DNA from 2 places in the Caballeronia sp. PC1 genome. Region 1 is predicted to be linked to the other one. Evidence: riboswitches for the same ligand, from Rfam matches in the RefSeq annotation. Region 1 holds a riboswitch; the other holds the start of a gene.
The links. A riboswitch is a leader RNA that binds a small molecule or an ion and turns the genes downstream of it on or off. The one in region 1 is predicted to bind glycine.

Region 2: another riboswitch for glycine. It lies ahead of gcvT (glycine cleavage system aminomethyltransferase GcvT); the one in region 1 lies ahead of LY284_RS21950 (D-amino acid dehydrogenase).

The regions. Positions count from the first base shown of each region.
Region 1 is NZ_JAJUBH010000002.1:1,280,950-1,291,652, reverse strand. Features, by position in the region: gene LY284_RS21955 (heme-binding protein) at 1-39, opposite strand, end outside; gene LY284_RS21950 (D-amino acid dehydrogenase) at 88-1,320, opposite strand; glycine riboswitch at 1,428-1,512, opposite strand; partial or broken gene LY284_RS21945 (CoA transferase subunit A) at 1,667-2,362, shown strand; gene LY284_RS21940 (3-oxoacid CoA-transferase subunit B) at 2,378-3,037, shown strand; gene pcaH (protocatechuate 3,4-dioxygenase subunit beta) at 3,034-3,747, shown strand; gene LY284_RS21930 (hypothetical protein) at 3,740-4,489, shown strand; gene LY284_RS21925 (lyase family protein) at 4,473-5,522, shown strand; gene pcaD (3-oxoadipate enol-lactonase) at 5,576-6,748, shown strand; gene LY284_RS21915 (MFS transporter) at 6,901-8,043, shown strand; gene LY284_RS21910 (haloacid dehalogenase type II) at 8,228-8,926, opposite strand; gene LY284_RS21905 (malate synthase G) at 9,317-10,703, shown strand, end outside.
Region 2 is NZ_JAJUBH010000001.1:2,838,315-2,845,275, forward strand. Features, by position in the region: gene LY284_RS13560 (cytochrome c5 family protein) at 234-1,130, shown strand; gene LY284_RS13565 (UvrD-helicase domain-containing protein) at 1,150-3,237, opposite strand; gene LY284_RS13570 (oxidoreductase) at 3,380-4,426, shown strand; glycine riboswitch at 4,507-4,611, shown strand; glycine riboswitch at 4,623-4,752, shown strand; gene gcvT (glycine cleavage system aminomethyltransferase GcvT) at 4,868-5,992, shown strand; gene gcvH (glycine cleavage system protein GcvH) at 6,055-6,435, shown strand; gene gcvP (aminomethyl-transferring glycine dehydrogenase) at 6,487-6,961, shown strand, end outside.

The sequences.
Region 1 (10,703 bases):
CTTGAGAGTGCGAAGTGCAATATTCTGGGCTTGCTTCAAGCTTAGGATCATTCTCGAAATCCTTCTGATGAATAATGTGGATCGAAGCTACGCGGCGAAGTCGCTGTCCAGGCGCATGGCGATCATCTCGGCAGTTGCAGCGGAAAGCGTCCAGCCAAGATGGCCGTGGCCGGTGTTGTAGTAGACGCCACGCACTCTCCCCGGCCTGACAACAGGCAGCATATCGGGCGTCATGGGGCGCAGGCCTGCCCATGGGGTGACGCTGTCAGTATCCATTTTGGGGAACAGGCGTTCCGACCAGCGCAGCAACGGGCGGATCCGGTCAGCGCGAATATCTAGGTTGAACCCATTGAACTCTGCGGTGCCGGCCACCCGGAATCGATCTGGACCGAGGCGGCTTGTGACGATCTTCGCAGCGTCGTCGAGCAGGCTGACACTCGGTGCAGCTGTTCGGCTCTGCTCGTCTCTCAAGTTTACAGTGATGGAATAGCCCTTCACCGGATAAATGTTTACTTTCTCGCCGAGCTTTCTGGCGATTTCTCGGCTTTCAACCCCTGCGCAGACAACGATGGCATCAGCTGTCTGAGAGGCGATCGGCCGACCACTCTCGTCATCGGTCAAGCTGATGGTACAAATCCGGTTCTGTATCTCCACTCGCCGGACAGCAGCTCCAAACTTGAAAATCACGCCTCGGCGTGCACACGCATCTGCGAGCCCGCGTGTGAACTTGTGGATGTCGCCCGTGGCGTCCCCCGGGGTGAAGAATCCGGCGTGAAGAGCGCCTTGCAGGCTCGGCTCGATCGCGCGCATTTCTCCAGCTGACACTGCGTGCCTTTCGAGCCCGCCCTTGAGGAGGAGGGCGTTGCCCACTTCGGCAGCACGAAACTCCTGTTCATTGTGGTAGAGATGAAGGATTCCGCATCGCTTCAGATCGAAATCGATGCCCTCTGCTTCCGCAATGGTGAACATATGCCTTCGCGCGTCGAGTGCGAGACGAACGGTCGCGATCGTGTTTCTTTCGTGCCGAAAGATATTGCCGCAAAACTCGGCGAGCCACCCGTATTTGTGAAGGCCGGGCTTGAGGTTCAGCAACAACGGCGCGTCATTTTTCAAGAGCCATCTCATACCCTTTGCGATGGTGGCCCAGCTGTTCCAGACTTCGGCATTGCTTGCGGAGAGCTGGCCACCGTTGGCAAATGAGGTGACCATCGCCGGATAGCGGCGACGATCGTAGACGGTGACTTCATGACCGCGGACAGCCAAGCTGTAGGCGGTTGTTACGCCGGTAATGCCGGCGCCGATGATGCTAATACGTGCCACTGGGAGCCGCTCCCCAAAAGGTGGTGGATGCGCCCCATCTGTCCGCTGTGCCTGAGATCGCTATCCCGTCGGCGGGCACCCAGGCGGGCGCCACTCTCCAGATATCTTGATGCCCTGCGGTCCTTTTGCCTGAGAGTTTCCGGGGCGGTTGCTCCTTCGGCGCCGGCGAACGGTCTCTCCCGCAATGGCAAGTCTGGCCTGCCTGGAAATGTGCGCTCAAGTCAATTCGGACGACCGAGAATGACGAAACCGCAAACGTCCTTCACATATCGTCAAAAGCAGCAGCTCCATGCCGATGCGAAGGATAAGGTTCGAAGGAAAATTCCGAACAGTTCCGAGGCTTATAATGCTTTCAAAAATTCGAGGCAGCGCGTCCGAAGCGCTTGAGGGTTTGCTGTTCGACGGAATGTCGATCATGTCGGGTGGCTTTGGCCTTTGCGGAAACCCGGAGAACCTTATCGCGGAGCTTTATCGAAGCGGTACCCGAGGGCTTACAGTGATTTCGAACAACGCGGGCGCAGAAGGCTTTGGTCTGTGGCAGCTGCTGCAAAGCAGGCAGATCAGTCGCATGATCGCATCGTATATTGGCGACAATCGTCTTTTTGAGCGGCAGTTCCTGGATGGTGACATCGAACTTGAGCTGAATCCGCAAGGTACGTTAGCCGAGCGCATTCGCGCCGGCGGCGCCGGCATTGCGGCATTCTATACCCGGACCGGGGTAGGAACCGTCGTCGCGCAAGACAAGCCTGTCGAAACTTTCGACGGCGATGAATATATTCGAGAGCGCTGGCTGAAAGCTGATCTTTCGATAGTCAAGGCTTGGCGGTCTGATCCCGAAGGCAATCTGGTTTTTCGAAAGACAGCGCGGAATTTCAACCCGATCATGGCGACAGCCGGACGGGTGACGGTCGCCGAGGTCGAGGAGATCGTGCCAGCTGGCGCCATCGACCCGGATGAAGTGCATACGCCCGGCATTTACGTCGATCGGATTGTTCGAGCGACGGGCCTCGAGAAGAAGATCGAAAAGCTGACGATTCGCGCTCTCGGAGCCTGCATGATGGCTTGGTCGCGCGATCAGATGGCAGCGCGCGCTGCTCGAGAACTCAAGGACGGATTTTACGTAAATCTCGGAATCGGCATCCCTACGCTGGTTGCCAACCATGTCCCCGAAAACGTGACCGTCACGCTGCAAAGCGAAAATGGCATGCTCGGAGTGGGCCCTTACCCGTTCGCTGATGAAGCTGATGCAGACTTGATCAATGCCGGCAAGGAGACAGTCACCACGCTGCCGACTTCGAGTTTTTTCTCGTCTGCCGACAGCTTCGCCATGATCAGGGGCGGGCACATCGACATGGCCATCCTGGGAGGCATGCAAGTCGCGTCGAATGGCGACCTCGCCAACTGGACCATTCCGGGCAAGATGGTGAAGGGGATCGGAGGAGCGATGGATCTGGTTGCAGGCGTCAAGCGGGTGGTGGTCGTCATGGATCATACGTCCAAGGATGGCGCGCCCAAGATCGTCCAGAAATGTACTCTGCCCCTGACCGGCAGGTCGGTGGTTGATCTGATCATTACGGACCTCGGGGTGATGGAGTTAGACCCGCAAGCCGGAGTGCTTGCGCTGCTCGACATGGCACCATCCGTCTGCGTCGAGGAAATCGCTTCCAAGACGAATGCCCCTCTCTTTCTGGGCAAGCTCCGGGAGAATTGCCTGTGACAACGGACATCGCATATGCGCCTGACGACGCGGGCTTGCCACCACTCCTCTACCCAGAGTATCGCTCGACCGGATTGCGTAGTCCGCGTCACCCCTTGGTCAACGCTCCGCAGACTTTGACTGAGGTGAGCGGCCCCAGCGGTTGCTGGAGCGCTCTTATGGGTCAAGCCGAGGTAGACCTAACGTCGCAACATGGATCTGCTCCCCATGGCCAGCGCATCCGCATCTCTGGCAGGGTGCTGGATGACAGTGGTCGTCCGGTACCAAACACCATCGTCGAAATCTGGCAGGCGAACGCGGCCGGGCGGTATATCCATCGCAACGATAATTGGGACGCGCCGCTCGATCCGAACTTCACCGGAGCTGGTCGGGTGATTACCGATGATCAGGGCTGGTATTCCTTCACGACCATCCGGCCCGGAGCTTACCCTTGGGGTAACCATCACAATGCATGGCGCCCGGCTCATATTCACCTGTCGTTGCTTGGCCCCGCCTTCGCCACTCGTCTCGTCACCCAAATCTACTTTCCTGACGATCCATTGATCGAGATCGATCCGATCGCGAATGCGGTTCCGATGCCGTATCGCAATCGCCTCATCTGCCGGTTTGATATCGACACGACCATCGCCAACTGGGCGCTCGGATACCGTTTTGACATCGTGCTGAAGGGGGCAATGCAGACGCCCTTCGAGGGTACTGCCAATGGATAACGACTTGGAAAAGCGTAAAGCGTCTGCGCGGTTCGATAACCAGGATCCTCGATTATTCGGTCAAACTCCTTGGCAGACTGTAGGCCCCTTCTTCCACTACGGTCTGCCTTGGAAAGGCGGCGCTGACTTGGTGGGACTGTCAGATCTGGGAGCCCGACCGGAGCTCTTCGCGGATGATCACTATGTTCTGAATCGCCCGACGCGAACGGGCGCTCCCAGAGGGGATGTGATAGACATTGCTGGCCAGATTCTCGACGGAAATGGCGACCCGATTTCAGACGCATTGGTAGAAAGTTGGCAAGCCAACGCGTCGGGAAGATATTCCGGAGGGGCGGATAAGCGAGCCGAAATTCCACTCGATCCGGAGTTCATAGGGTTCGGCCGATGCGCTACCGACGAATCCGGCGTGTATCGCTTCCGCACTGTTTTCCCGGGCCGCGTGCCCGGACCAGGCAATTCGCTCCAAGCTCCCCACATCGCGTTATCGATCTTCGCGAGAGGGTGCTGCGAAGACTTTGCACACGCCTGTATTTCGACGGCGCAGAAGGCAACGACACAGATGCCATCCTCTCCCTTGTGCCATCGGACCGTCGATCGACGCTTGTTGCGCGCCAGCGCGATGATGGAGTCTGGTGGCTCGATATTCACATCCAAGGTGATGCAGAGACGGTCTTCTTTTCGCTGTGAGCAGGCTCCTTCACGATCGTTCAGCGACAACGCCGGCGATGCTGGCGGTCTATGACGACCGCTCGACCGTCAAACACGCCCTGGAATTTGAGGCTGCATTGGCGCAGGCTCAAGCCGCAGAAGCGATCATCGAGGAACGCGTCGCCGATGAGATCGGCGCCGTCTGCGCGTCGCTCGCCATCGACCCTCAAATCCTCGCCGACGAGGCTGCGTTCGCAGGTACGCTCGCGATACCGCTGATCGGCAGGATCCGTTCGGCGATGGCGCCAGAGACGGCGATGGCGGTCCACAAGGGCGCGACCAGTCAGGACCTGGCTGACACGGTGATGATGATGCAGGCGAGAGAAGCCTCCGCATTGCTGATCGACGATGCCGATCGTCTCGACCTTGCCCTGACAGCCTTGGCGGAAAACTATCGCCGCGTGCCTGCCGTAGGCAGGACGTTGATGCAGAATGCGATGCCAATATCTTTTGGACTGCGGATCGCCCAATGGCGTGCGGGGATCGCCGAGGCAGCGGCGCGCATGCGAGCCGACGCCGGCGCGTACATATGCGTTCAGCTTGGCGGGGCCTCGGGGACGCGGGCAGGCATGTCGGGCAGAGGCTCTGCGGTCGCGCGCCGGCTATCCAGCGCGTTGCAGCTGAAACCTGCGCCTCCTTGGCATAGCCGCAGAATCGCCGTGGCCGCGATCGGCACGAGCGTCGGCATCCTGGTTGGCACCGTTGGCAAAATGGCAAAGGATATCGCCTTGCTGTCGCAGGACCATATTCGGGAAGCTCTTGAGCCGGTCGTCCCGGGCCGTGGCGGGTCCTCTGCGATGCCGCACAAACGGAACCCGACAGGCTGCCAAGTCGCTCTATCCGCTGCGCATCGCGCGCCCGGACTGGTTGCCACATTGCTGGGGGGCCTTCCCCAGGAACAGGAGCGGGGGCTCGGTGGATGGCAGACAGAGGCTTCAATTCTGGCGGATCTCTTTTCCATCGCCGCCGGAGCAATAGGCTCGATGGTCGTTACGATCGAAGGCCTCCAAATCGATGGAGATGCCATAGCTTGCAATCTCGCGGCTTCCGCCTTGGGAATGACATAGGCGAAAGCGAAGGCATCGTCCGCGAACTTCTAAACCTCTGACGAGGGATATCGATGCCGTTCACAAAGCATAACGGGGTCCGGTTATACTGGAAGGAGCAAGGCTCCGCAGAGTTGCCAGCCATCGTCCTGATAAACTCAATCGGTACCGACATGAGCTTGTGGGACAAGGCGCTTCCTCATCTCCTGCCGCATTATCGGCTTATACGCCTTGACAACCGTGGTCATGGCGCTTCGGACGCGCCGGGGGGCGACTACAGCCTTGATGTGCTCGGTTCAGACACCGTCGCGGTGATGGACGCAGCGAATGTAGAAAAGGCGATCATTGCTGGGATTTCTCTCGGCGGGATGATCGCCATGGATATGGCGATCAACCATCCTCGGAGAGTGGCAGGCCTTGCATTGATCTGTACCTCCGCCACGATGGACAAGGCGATTTGGACAGACAGGGTCGCAGCCGTCCGGTCCAACGGCACGGAAGCCATCGCAGATGCCGCGATAAATCGCTTCTTCTCGCCGAAGTTCATCGAGAACCGTGCCGCAGAGGTGAGCTCGGCGTGGCGGGCGCTCGTGAACAGCTCCGACACCGGATATGCCGGCTGTGCCGCAGCAATTCGCGACATGGATATCGCGGACCGTCTCGGCGCCATCGCCGTGCCAACGCTCGTCATCACCGGAGACGATGATATCTCCACACCGTTTCTTGGACATGGGGAATTCCTGGCAGCAAGCATTCCCGATGCAAAAGCGGTGCGCCTCAAGACCGGGCATCTTCCCGCTATCGAGGATCCAGCAGCATTGGCATCGGCAATCGTTCGATTCTTCGGCACCAAATCGACTGTGACATCCGCCAGAGACATCCTTTTCGAGGCCGGTCTGGTGACACGGCGCGCAATTCTTGGCGACGAATGGGTAGACAGATCGCTCGCCGGACGCACTTCTTTCAACGAAGACTTTCAGGCTATGATCACCCGTATCGCTTGGAACGAAATATGGAGTCGTCCCGGCCTTGACGAGCGGACGCGGCGATTGATCGTTGTAGCCACAACTGCGAGTCTCGGAAGATGGGAAGAATATGCCCTTCACGTGCGCGCGGGGCTGGCTCAAGGAGGGTTCACGCAGGACGAACTCAAAGAAGTGCTGATGCAAATCGCCATCTACGCAGGGGTCCCCGTCGCCAATACCGCATTTGGTGAAGCTACCAAGATCATTTCCGAGATCGTTTAGCCAGACGTATCGAGAACGATCTGTTCTCATGAACGAAGACGATCGAATAACATCTATCTCGTTTGGAAGAGGACTGACCGAAGCCCACGGGCTAACCCGCTCGGAAAAATCAGCGCGCTGGGAAACATGCAGAGAAACGATCGGAAGGACGCATTGAACTCCGGAAGGGAGGTGGCCGCTGGCGTAATCCTCTTCTGGTTTGGAACAATGGTTTATGGGATCCTGCCACTCTACATCGGCACGCAGGCGCCACGATTGGCCTTGTCCCCAATATGGCAGGATATATCGGGACGGCTTACCTCTGTGGGTTTGTGGCGAGCACCGCTTCAGCCGTCTGGTGGATTCCACGGTTCGGAATCCGCAAACTGTCCGCTATCGCCGGTATGATATCGCTCGCCCTGATAGGCACGAGCGGGCTTATCACCGATGTTGCCGTTCTTTACCCCTCGCTTTTTGCAGCCGGCCTCGGCTCCGGCGTGATCTATGCTATCGCGTGCCGCATAATCGGAAGCTCTGGTGATCCGGACCGAAACTTCGGATTTGGGACTGGAGGCCAGGTCGCAACGGTGGCTATCGTCATGGCCACGGCGACAGCTTGGGCCATTCCTTCGGCGGGCATGCCAGGCCTGACTTTCCTGACCGCGATCGCCATGCTTCTCTTCTTGTCGTGCGTGCCTTTCCTGCCCGGCCGCATCACGCAGTCCTTCGACGAACCCGCCGCGCACAGGCATGACGGCAGCTTGGCCAGTATTCTAAGCCTGCTTGCCATGCTCTTCCTGTTCGGCGGTGGAACGAGCATCTGGATCTTTGCGCAGCAGATCGGAGTTTCGCACGGCAACTCCCTTTCGGCGACGGGGTATGTTCTTTCTTTTGCCCTCATTGCCAACGCCGCTGGATGCATCGCGGCGTCGTGGATCAGTCGCCGTCTAGGTCGAGGGCCGCTCCTGATCGTCGTTCAATTCTGCCTGAGCGCTTTTTGCTTGCTTCTGGCATATGGGCACGCAGGCCTCCCATATTTCGCGATCGCGATCTTTGGGTGGTCGTTCTTCTATGGATTTTCTGTCGTAATCGGGATGTCCCTGATCGCCGTGGTCGATCGATCGGGAAGGGCGATTACCGGCGCCGGCGCCGTGCAGTCTCTTGGCGCCGCAATCGGCCCCGCCGTCGGCGGCAATATCGTAGGCGGCGGATCATTTGAATCGCTTGGCATCCTGAGTGCGTCGGCCGTGATAGTGTCGTTGCTGCTCGGCCTCACGGCGCTTCAATCTCACCGTCGCCATGCGCAAGACCGGTGAGGGTAGGAACATTGGAAACGAGCCTGCCCCGCGAACTCCTATGGATCGGCCCGCTTGCGGATGGGGTGGGCTTCAGGATCGCGAGCCCGGTGGACCTGCGCCGAGACTGCACTGCAACGGAGCGGTCTGGGTTCTGGCCCATCGAAATAGCCAAGAGGGCAATAATTTCGTCAACGCTCGCGACTTAGTCGCTTAGAAGCTCGACAAGCGAGCCGATGACGCGCTTGGGAGCCGCGTCGAGATATTCGTCTGGCATGCCGCTGCGGTTAACCCAAATTGTGTAAAATCCGGCCTTGGTAGCTCCTGCGATATCCCAGCGGTTCGACGAAACAAAGGCGATCTCCGCACGATCCAGTGCCCACCGCGACGAGTAGACGGAATAAGCCAGCGGATGCGTCTTGAAATTTCCAACCGCATCAATTGAGAACGGTGCCTCGAGTATCTCGTCAAGGCCGGCGGCCACCGTCGCCGTCCGAAGCATTGTCGACGTGCCATTTGACAGAAACGCCAGCCGAGCGCCCTTGGCTTTGAGGTCTGTCAGGGCCTCCAGCGCCCCGTCGTGGGGTTCAAGTCGCAGATATGCATCCAGAAGCTCCTTGCGAATTGCCGGATCGACGGATCCGAATAAACGCAGGACATGGTCCAAGGCATCCTGCGTCAGCTGCCAGAAATTTTCGTAGTTGCCCATCAAGGTACGCACCCACGAATATTCCAGCTGCTTCGCGCGCCATAGATCTGAGAAGGCCTGGAAATCCGGGCCGATGGATTCGGAGTGGCGACGCACGGCTGCATGGACATCGAGGACAGTACCATATGCATCGAACAGATATGCCGGCTTCATGATCGCTCGCCCTATCTCGACTATGTTGAAGTGGAAATTCACGGATGACTCGATAATAACATCTAAGTGGTATCGAGGCGCCGTTGTCGAACATCCTATCACCGCGACGTATCGGGTAGCAACTGTAATAGTATGATATCGACAGGGAATTGCACAGGTGCAAATCAAAGATCGATTTTGTCAAAACTAATGCTCGATCACATAATATGATCCATCTCAATTTCCGTATTGAATGATATTCACATCAGAAAGCGCGAATTTTCGGTAATCGACAGATTCGCAGGCTTGGAAGATGTGGGCCAATGGCGAAGGCCGGTGCGCGGGCCGCTTCGTTGCATTTTCCCGAGTGCGCCTGTCCGAGAAATAGTGCGGAGACGGTATCGATGACAAAGGCTATGACTGAAATAGGTAGGCTGTCGGTCTCCGGCGCGCTTGTGGATTTCGTCGAACAAGAGGTTCTTCCCGGCACCGACATCAGCGCTTCGGTGGGTATTCTGGCGAGGACTGGAAGCGATCTATTCCGCTTTTGCGCAAGAGAACGCTCAGTTGCTTCGAGTGCGCGACCGTATCCAGGAGCAACTCGATGGCTGGTACGACGCTCGTGCAAGCGAGCCTATAGACCAGAAAGCCTATCTAAGCTTCCTTCGATCGATCGGATACCTGGTCGACGAGCCGGCGCCTTTCCTTGTTGGCGCTGACAATGTCGACGAAGAACTGTCCGCGATATCGGGTCCGCAGCTGGTTGTGCCGATCTTGAATGCGCGCTTTCTTCTCAACGCTGCGAACGCGCGCTGGGGCAGCTTGTACGACGCACTCTACGGGAGCGACGTCGTCGGTACGAAGGTCGAGGCCGGCGGTTATGACGCCAAGCGCGGCGAAAAAGTCGTCGATTGGGCCAAGCGCTTCCTCGACAGGGCGATACCGCTTGCAAATGGGAGTTGGCGGCGCTGGAAAGGCGGGGAATTGTCGTTGTCCGACCCGGCGTTGTTGGCGGGACGAAATGGCGACAATCTGCTCTTTCGGCATAATGGCCTCCATATCGAGGTCGTCATTGATCACGATCACCCCATCGGCCGGGATGACCCGGCAGGCATCGCCGACATTATTCTCGAATCTGCAGTGTCGACCATATGCGATCTTGAGGATTCGGTTGCCGCAATCGATGCGGCAGACAAGATCGCGGCCTATCGCAACTGGCTCGGTCTGATGAAGGGCACCCTCGAGGACAGCTTTCAGAAGAATGGCCGAATGGTCACCCGCCGCCTGAATCCCGATCGCGCATATACAGCGTCAGATGGAAGCACATTCGCTCTTTCCGGCCGCAGCCTTCTTCTTGTCCGCAATGTGGGTCACTTGATGACAACTCCAGCGGTGCGCCTGCCCGATGGCTCGGAGGCTCCCGAGGGCATATTGGACGGCGTCCTGACTGCGGTCATCGCCCTGCATGATCTGAAGGGTCGAAAGGGCAATAGCCGGCGAGGCTCGCTCTATATCGTGAAGCCGAAAATGCACGGACCCGATGAGGCCGCTTTTACCGATCGGCTCTTCGATGCGATAGAGGATATGCTCAGCCTCCCTCGCTATACGATCAAAGTCGGGATCATGGACGAGGAGCGCCGTACGTCCGCCAATCTTGCTGCCTGCATCTACGCTGTGAGGAACCGGATCGTTTTCATAAATACGGGATTTCTCGATCGTACGGGCGACGAGATTCATACTTCGATGCTCGCTGGGCCGATGGTTCGGAAAAGCGAGATGAAGGCGGCCGATTGGATCGGCGCTTATGAAGATCGCAACGTCCAGATCGGACTAGCGTGCG
Region 2 (6,961 bases), on a different contig from region 1:
TGACTTCGTCCATCGCGCGGCCTTCAAGGCAATGCGCAGAAACAGTCAGAAAGCATCACACGATTCGGGTAAACGCCCGCTCCGCCGCGTCCGCCACCCCGCGCCGACAGTTAAGCGTTCCGTCTATAATCGACCGTGCCTTTCCCCAAGGCGCGCTTGAGCGCAATGCATTGCGGTAGCTGTCACGCTGTCACTGAACCGACTCACACCAAAAAACGGGAGACGAGACAAGCATGAGCGAAGCACCCCACGGAGCCCCGATTAAGACACCCGGCCAACTCATCGCCGCGGTCATCGCGGGTTTCGGCATCCCGGTCGCCATCATCATCCTGCTCGCGGTGTACGTGAACAATTCCACACGCACCGGCGCGGGCACGGACATCGAACAGTCGGTGAAGGAGCGCATCGCGCCCGCCGCACAGGTCGATATCCGCGATGCCAACGCGCCGCGCGTCTACAAAACCGGCGAGGAAGTCTACAAGGCCGTGTGCTCCGCCTGTCACGCGGCAGGCACCGCGGGCGCACCGAAATTCGGCGATGCCGGCGCGTGGTCCGCGCGCATCGGCGAAGGTTACGACACGCTTTTGCACAACGCGCTCAACGGCAAAGGCGCGATGCCCGCACGCGGCGGCACCAGTCCCGACGATTACTCCGACTTCGAGATCGCGCGCGCGGTCGTCTATATGGCGAACGGCAGCGGCGGCAAACTCGCGGAGCCGGCACAACCCGCGCCGGGCGCGGCGGCTTCGGCGCCCGCCGCGGCTTCGGGAGCCGCGGGCGCTGCGGGCGCGCAGGACAATGCGCAGGCGGCGGCAGCCGTCGCGGCGCTCGCATCGGTGCCGCAGACGGCGGCGGCTCCAGCGGGCGGCGGCGCGCAATCCGCCGATGCAGCTCAAGCCGGCAAGGCGCTCTACGAGCAGGTCTGTCAGGCCTGTCACGCGGCCGGCGTGCTCAACGCGCCGAAATTCGGCGACAAAGCCGCCTGGGCGCCGCGCCTCAAGGAGCCGATGGACACCGTCTACAACTACGCGCTGCACGGCAAGGGCGCGATGCCGCCGAAGGGCGGATCGAACGCGCCGGACGCCGATGTCAAGGCAGCCGTCGATTACATGGTGAACGCGTCGAAATAAGCGGGCGCGGGAGGCGATCTCAGTTCTTCTGCAGCATCGCCTTCAACATCGCCATGCGGTCTTTCGGCGACAAAGGCGCTTCTTCCTTGGTCGGCGGCGGGGCGTCGTCGAGCAGCATCTCGGGGATGAAGCGCGACGGCTCGCACACCACCGTCTCCCGCGCGCGCTTGCGCTTCTTGCACCAGTTCAGATGCAGACTGCGCTGTGCCCGCGTGATCGCGACATACATCAGCCGCCGCTCTTCCTCGATGCGCGAATCGTCGACGGGCGCGTCATCGTCCGAACTGCCTCGATGCGGCATGATGCCTTCCTCCACGCCCACCAGAAACACGTGCGGATACTCCAGCCCCTTCGACGCATGCACCGTCGATAGCCGCACCGCGTCCGGATCTTCCTCCTTGCCTTCGAGCATCGACATCAGCGCGACGGTCTGGATCAGGCCGAGCAGGTTTTTGCCTTCGTCGGCGAAACCGTCGGCGGTGTCGTAGCCGGTTTGCTCGACGCCAGGCGCGGCTGCCGGCTTCGTGCCCTTGCGCTTCAGCCATTCGAGGAATTCGAGGACGTTCTGCCATTTCGACTGCGCCTGCCGCTCGTCGTACGCGTCGTAGAGATACGACTCGTAGTGGATGGCTTCCATCATGTCGTCGAGCACTTCGGTCGCGGGATCGCGATCGGCGCGGTCCGACAGACGCCGCATCCACTCGCAGAACGTGCGCAGCGGTTCGACCTGCCGCGCCGACAGCCGCGCCTCGATGCCGCCCATGAACACCGCCTCGAACAGCGATACCTTCGCCGCGCCCGCAAACGCGCCGAGCGCTTCGAGCGTCGTGTTGCCGACACCGCGCCGCGGTGTCGTGATCGCGCGGATGAAGGCGGGATCGTCATCGGGATTGGCGATCAGACGCAGATAGGCGATCAGATCCTTGATCTCGGCCTTGTCGAAGAACGATTGCCCGCCCGAGAGCACATACGGAATGCGCTCGCGCCGCAGCACCTGTTCGAAGATGCGCGCCTGAAAGTTGCCGCGATAGAGAATCGCGTAGTCGCGGAACTGCGTGCGCCGCTCGAACTTGTGCGCGGACAGGCGAAACACGACCGACTCCGCCTCGTGCTCTTCGTCGTTGCAACCGGTGACGGTGATGGTGTCGCCCATGCCGTGTTCCGACCACAGCTTCTTCTCGAACAGCTTCGGATTGTTCGCGATGACGTTGTTCGCCGCCGTCAGAATCCGCACCGTCGAGCGATAGTTCTGCTCCAGCTTGATGACATGCAGCTTCGGAAAATCCTTGCCGAGCTGCGCGAGATTTTCGATGGTCGCGCCGCGCCAGCCGTAGATGGCCTGATCGTCGTCACCCACGGCGGTGAACGCCGCGCGCGGACCGGCCAGCAGCTTCACCAGTTCGTACTGGCACGCGTTGGTGTCCTGATACTCGTCGATGAGCAGATAACGCAAGCGGTTCTGCCACTTGTCGCGCACCTGCTCGTTCTCCGCGAAAAGCTGCGCGGGGCGCAGGATCAGATCGTCGAAATCGAGCGCCTGATACGCGTGCAGCGTCGCGGCATAGCTGCGATACACGATCGCCGCCTGATGCTCGTCCTCATTCGCGGCGAGCACGGACGCCTGATCGGGCGAGACCATCGCGTTCTTCCACAGCGAAATGATCGACTGGATCTTGCGGATCAGACCCTTGTCGGTCGTGCCGAGCTGCTCCTGGACCATGCCGAAGCAGTCGTCCGAATCCATGATGGAGAACTGCGGCTTCAGTCCGACGTGCTCCGCTTCCTGCCGCATGATCTGCACGCCGAGCGAGTGGAACGTGCAGATCGTCAACTGATTGACCGGAATCTTGCGGCCTTCCTTGCCGGGCGTCGTGAGCGTCTTGCCTTCGAGGAGCTTGCCGGTGCGCTCGCGCATTTCGAGCGCGGCCTTGTTCGTGAAGGTGAGCGCGGCGATGTGCTTCGGCTCGAAGCCGCGCCCTTCGATCAGATGCGCGATCTTCTGCGTGATCACGCGCGTCTTGCCGCTGCCCGCGCCGGCGAGCACGAGACAGGGACCATCGAGATAGCGCACGGCTTCGCTTTGCGCGGCGTTCAGACCTGCGGACATCGTGTTGAGCTTGGAAATTTGGCGCGCGCGGCGAGGCCGGCGCATGGAGGAGAGCGCGATGTTAACACGATAGAACCGGCGCGGTTCCGGCCCTCGTTCGTGCCACAATATCCGATCGAATTCACGACAGGACGCTGCCCGCATGAGCACACCACTTAAAGTTGGCGTAATGGGCTATGGCCTCGCCGGCGCGACGTTTCACGCGCCCGTCATCGAGCACTGCGGCCGGGCCGAAGTCGCGGCCATCGCGACGAGCCAGGCCGAGCGCGCGCAGGCGGACTATCCGAACGCACGCATCGTGGCGGATTTCGACGCGCTCGTCGGCATCGACGAAATCGAGGCCGTGGTCATCGCGACGCCGAACGACACGCACTTCGATCTCGCGCATCGTGCGTTGTCGGCGGGCAAGCATGTCGTCGTCGATAAACCCGTGACGCTGTCCGCGCGCGACGCCCGCACGCTCGCCGATCTCGCGCAGCAACGGGGCTTGCTGTTCGCGCCGTTCCACAATCGCCGCTGGGACGGCGATTTCATGACGGTGCGCGCGCTGATCGAGAGCGGGCGGCTCGGGCGCGTCACCCATTACGAATCGCATTTCGACCGGTTTCGCCCGAAGGTGCCGCAGCGCTGGCGCGAGGAGGCGGAGCGCGGCGGTGGCTTGCTGTTCGATCTGGGGCCGCATCTGATCGATCAGGCGCTGACGCTGTTCGGCGCGCCGCAGACGGTCACGGCGTTTGTGAAGGCGCATCGCGATCACGCGCACGCGCCGGATTACGTGCATCTCGTGCTCGGCTACGGCGACAAGGAAGTGATCCTGCACGCGAGCGCGCTCGCGGCGCTGGAGCCGCCGCGTTTCGCGATCCACGGCACGCGCGGCAGTTACGTGAAAAACGGGCTGGATACGCAGGAAGACCAGTTGCGCGCGGGCATGCGGCCGGGCAATCCTGAATTCGCGAAGAATCCGCCGGGCTTGCTGCGCGAAGTCGATGGCGATCTCGATCTGCGCCACGAATTCGCGACGAAAGACGGCGCGTATGTGGAGTTTTATCGCGCGCTGGCGGCGTCGATTCAGGAGGGCAAGCCGTTCCCGGTGTCGCCGCAGGACGCGGTGGATACGATGACGATTATTGAGCTGGCGATTGAGAGTGATCGGGAGGGGAGACGGGTGGTGTTCGAGCGGCTCGGCTGAATCCCTGCCGGCGGGTGCGCGCCGTCCATCGGATGCCCCCGAATCCGTTTGACAACCCGAAATCGGTCGCGTAAATTCTGCCGCACGCGTCGGGAGAGCGCGTGGCCTGTCGTCGCAACGAAAAAGGCCGCGCCGCCGAAGGGGCATACCCGCAAACTCTCAGGCAAAAGGACCGACGGCGTCGAGGAACGAAGTTTTCTCGCACTCTGGAGAGCGGCAGCGGCTTCATCGAAGCCAGTTGCCCACCGAAGGGGCGCGCGATGAATCGCAGCACGACCGTGCACGGTTCGCGCAATCTCTCAGGTACCGAGGACAGAGGGGTCACGCATCGCAACCGCTCGCGGCATGAGCCTTGCGCGCTGCTTCCGGCAGCACGAAGGCGCATCCGATAAGCGAATACTGCGCTGCGTGGCCTTTTTTGTTTCGCGAACCGAGGCCCCGATGACTTCACTTCAACAGACGCCCCTGCACGCCGCCCACCTCGCGCTCAACGCGCGCATGGTCGATTTCGGCGGCTGGGACATGCCCGTCAACTACGGTTCGCAGATCGACGAGCATCGCGCGGTGCGCACCGACGCCGGCATGTTCGACGTGTCTCACATGCGCGTCGTCGATTTCGAAGGCGAGGCCGTCCGCGAATTCTTCAGGTACGCAATCGCCAATAACGTCGATAAGCTCACGACGCCCGGCCGCGCCCTCTATTCGTGCCTGCTCAACGGCAACGGCGGCGTCATCGACGATCTGATCGTCTACTACTTCTCCGAAACGAGTTTCCGCGTCGTCGTGAATGCGGGCACGGCGGAGAAGGACATCGCCTGGTTCGGTCAGTTGAATGCCGAGGGCGAGTTCAATCTTTCCATCACGCCGCGCCGCGATCTCGCGATCATCGCCGTGCAGGGCCCGAACGCGCGCGAAAAAACCTGGCAAGTGCTGCCCGACGCGCGCGCGCAAACGCAGGACATCAAGCCGTTCAACGCCGTCACGGTTCAGTCCGCGACATTCGGCGAACTGATGCTCGCGCGCACCGGTTACACCGGCGAAGACGGTTTCGAGATCGTCGTCCCGGCGACGCATGTCGAAGCCCTGTGGAACGCGCTCGCCGATGCAGGCGTGAAGCCCGCCGGCCTCGGCGCGCGCGACACGCTGCGTCTCGAAGCGGGCATGAATCTCTACGGGCAGGACATGGACGACGACGTATCGCCGCTCGACGCCGGCCTCGCGTGGACCGTCGATCTGAAAACGGAACGCGATTTCGTCGGCCGCAGCGCGCTGGAGGCGAACGGCTCGAAGGCGGGCTTCGTCGGGCTCGTGCTCATCAAGGAAAACGGCAAGGCGGGCGGCGTGCTGCGCGCGCATCAGAAAGTCGTGACGCAACAAGGCGAGGGCGAGATCACGAGCGGCACGTTTTCGCCGTCGATGCAGGAATCGATCGCGTTCGCGCGCGTGCCGACGGGTGTTGCCGCGGGCGACACGGTGCAGGTCGTCATCCGCGACAAACAGCTTCCCGCGCGCGTGGTAAAACTTCCGTTCGTGCGCAACGGCAAGGTTCTGGTCGAACTTTCGTAACGCCGTCGCGCCCGTTCCCTCCTATCAAGAAACTCACGAAAGAACCACGCAAGGAGCATTCAATGAGCATCCCGGCCGATCTGAAATACACCGAATCGCACGAATGGGTCCGCACCGAAGCCGACGGCACGCTGACCGTCGGCATCACCGATCACGCGCAGGAAGCGCTCGGTGACATCGTGTTCGTCGAACTGCCGGCCGCGGGCAAGACCGTCGCGGCGGGCGATGCGATCGCCGTCATCGAATCGGTGAAGGCCGCCTCCGATATCTACGCACCGGTCTCGGGCGAAGTGGTCGCGTCGAACGATGCGCTCACGTCCGCGCCGGATCAGGTCAACGGCGCGCCGTACGAAAGCTGGCTCTTCAAGATCAAGCCGTCGGGCGACGCCGGTCTCGACAAGCTGCTCGACGCCGAAGGCTACGGCAAGTCGATCGGCGAATAATCTATCTCACGGACGAAGGCCGCCGCGCCTTCGTCGTCAGCAGGAATTCACATGAAGCTCGAACACCCGGATCGCCTGATGAACCGCACCCCCTTGTCACTCGCCGCGCTCGAATGCCACGACGCATTCGCCGAGCGGCACATCGGCCCCGATGAAAAAGACCAGCGCGCGATGCTCGATGCGCTTGGCTTCGCGTCGCGCGCGGCCTTCATCGACGCGGTGATTCCTGAATCGATCCGCCGCAAGGAAACGCTGCCGCTCGGCGCGTTCACGCAGCCCAAGAGCGAGGCCGAAGCGCTCGCCTACCTGCGCAAGCTGGCGGACGAGAATCTGGTGTTCCGGACTTACATCGGCCAGGGTTATTACGGCACGCACACGCCGGCGGTGATCCTGCGCAACGTGCTCGAAAATCCGGCGTGGTACACGGCTTATACGCCGTATCAGCCGGAGATTTCGCAAGGGCGTCTCGAAGCGCTCCTGAACTTCCAGCAGATGGTGATGGACCTGACGGGTCTCGCGATGGCGA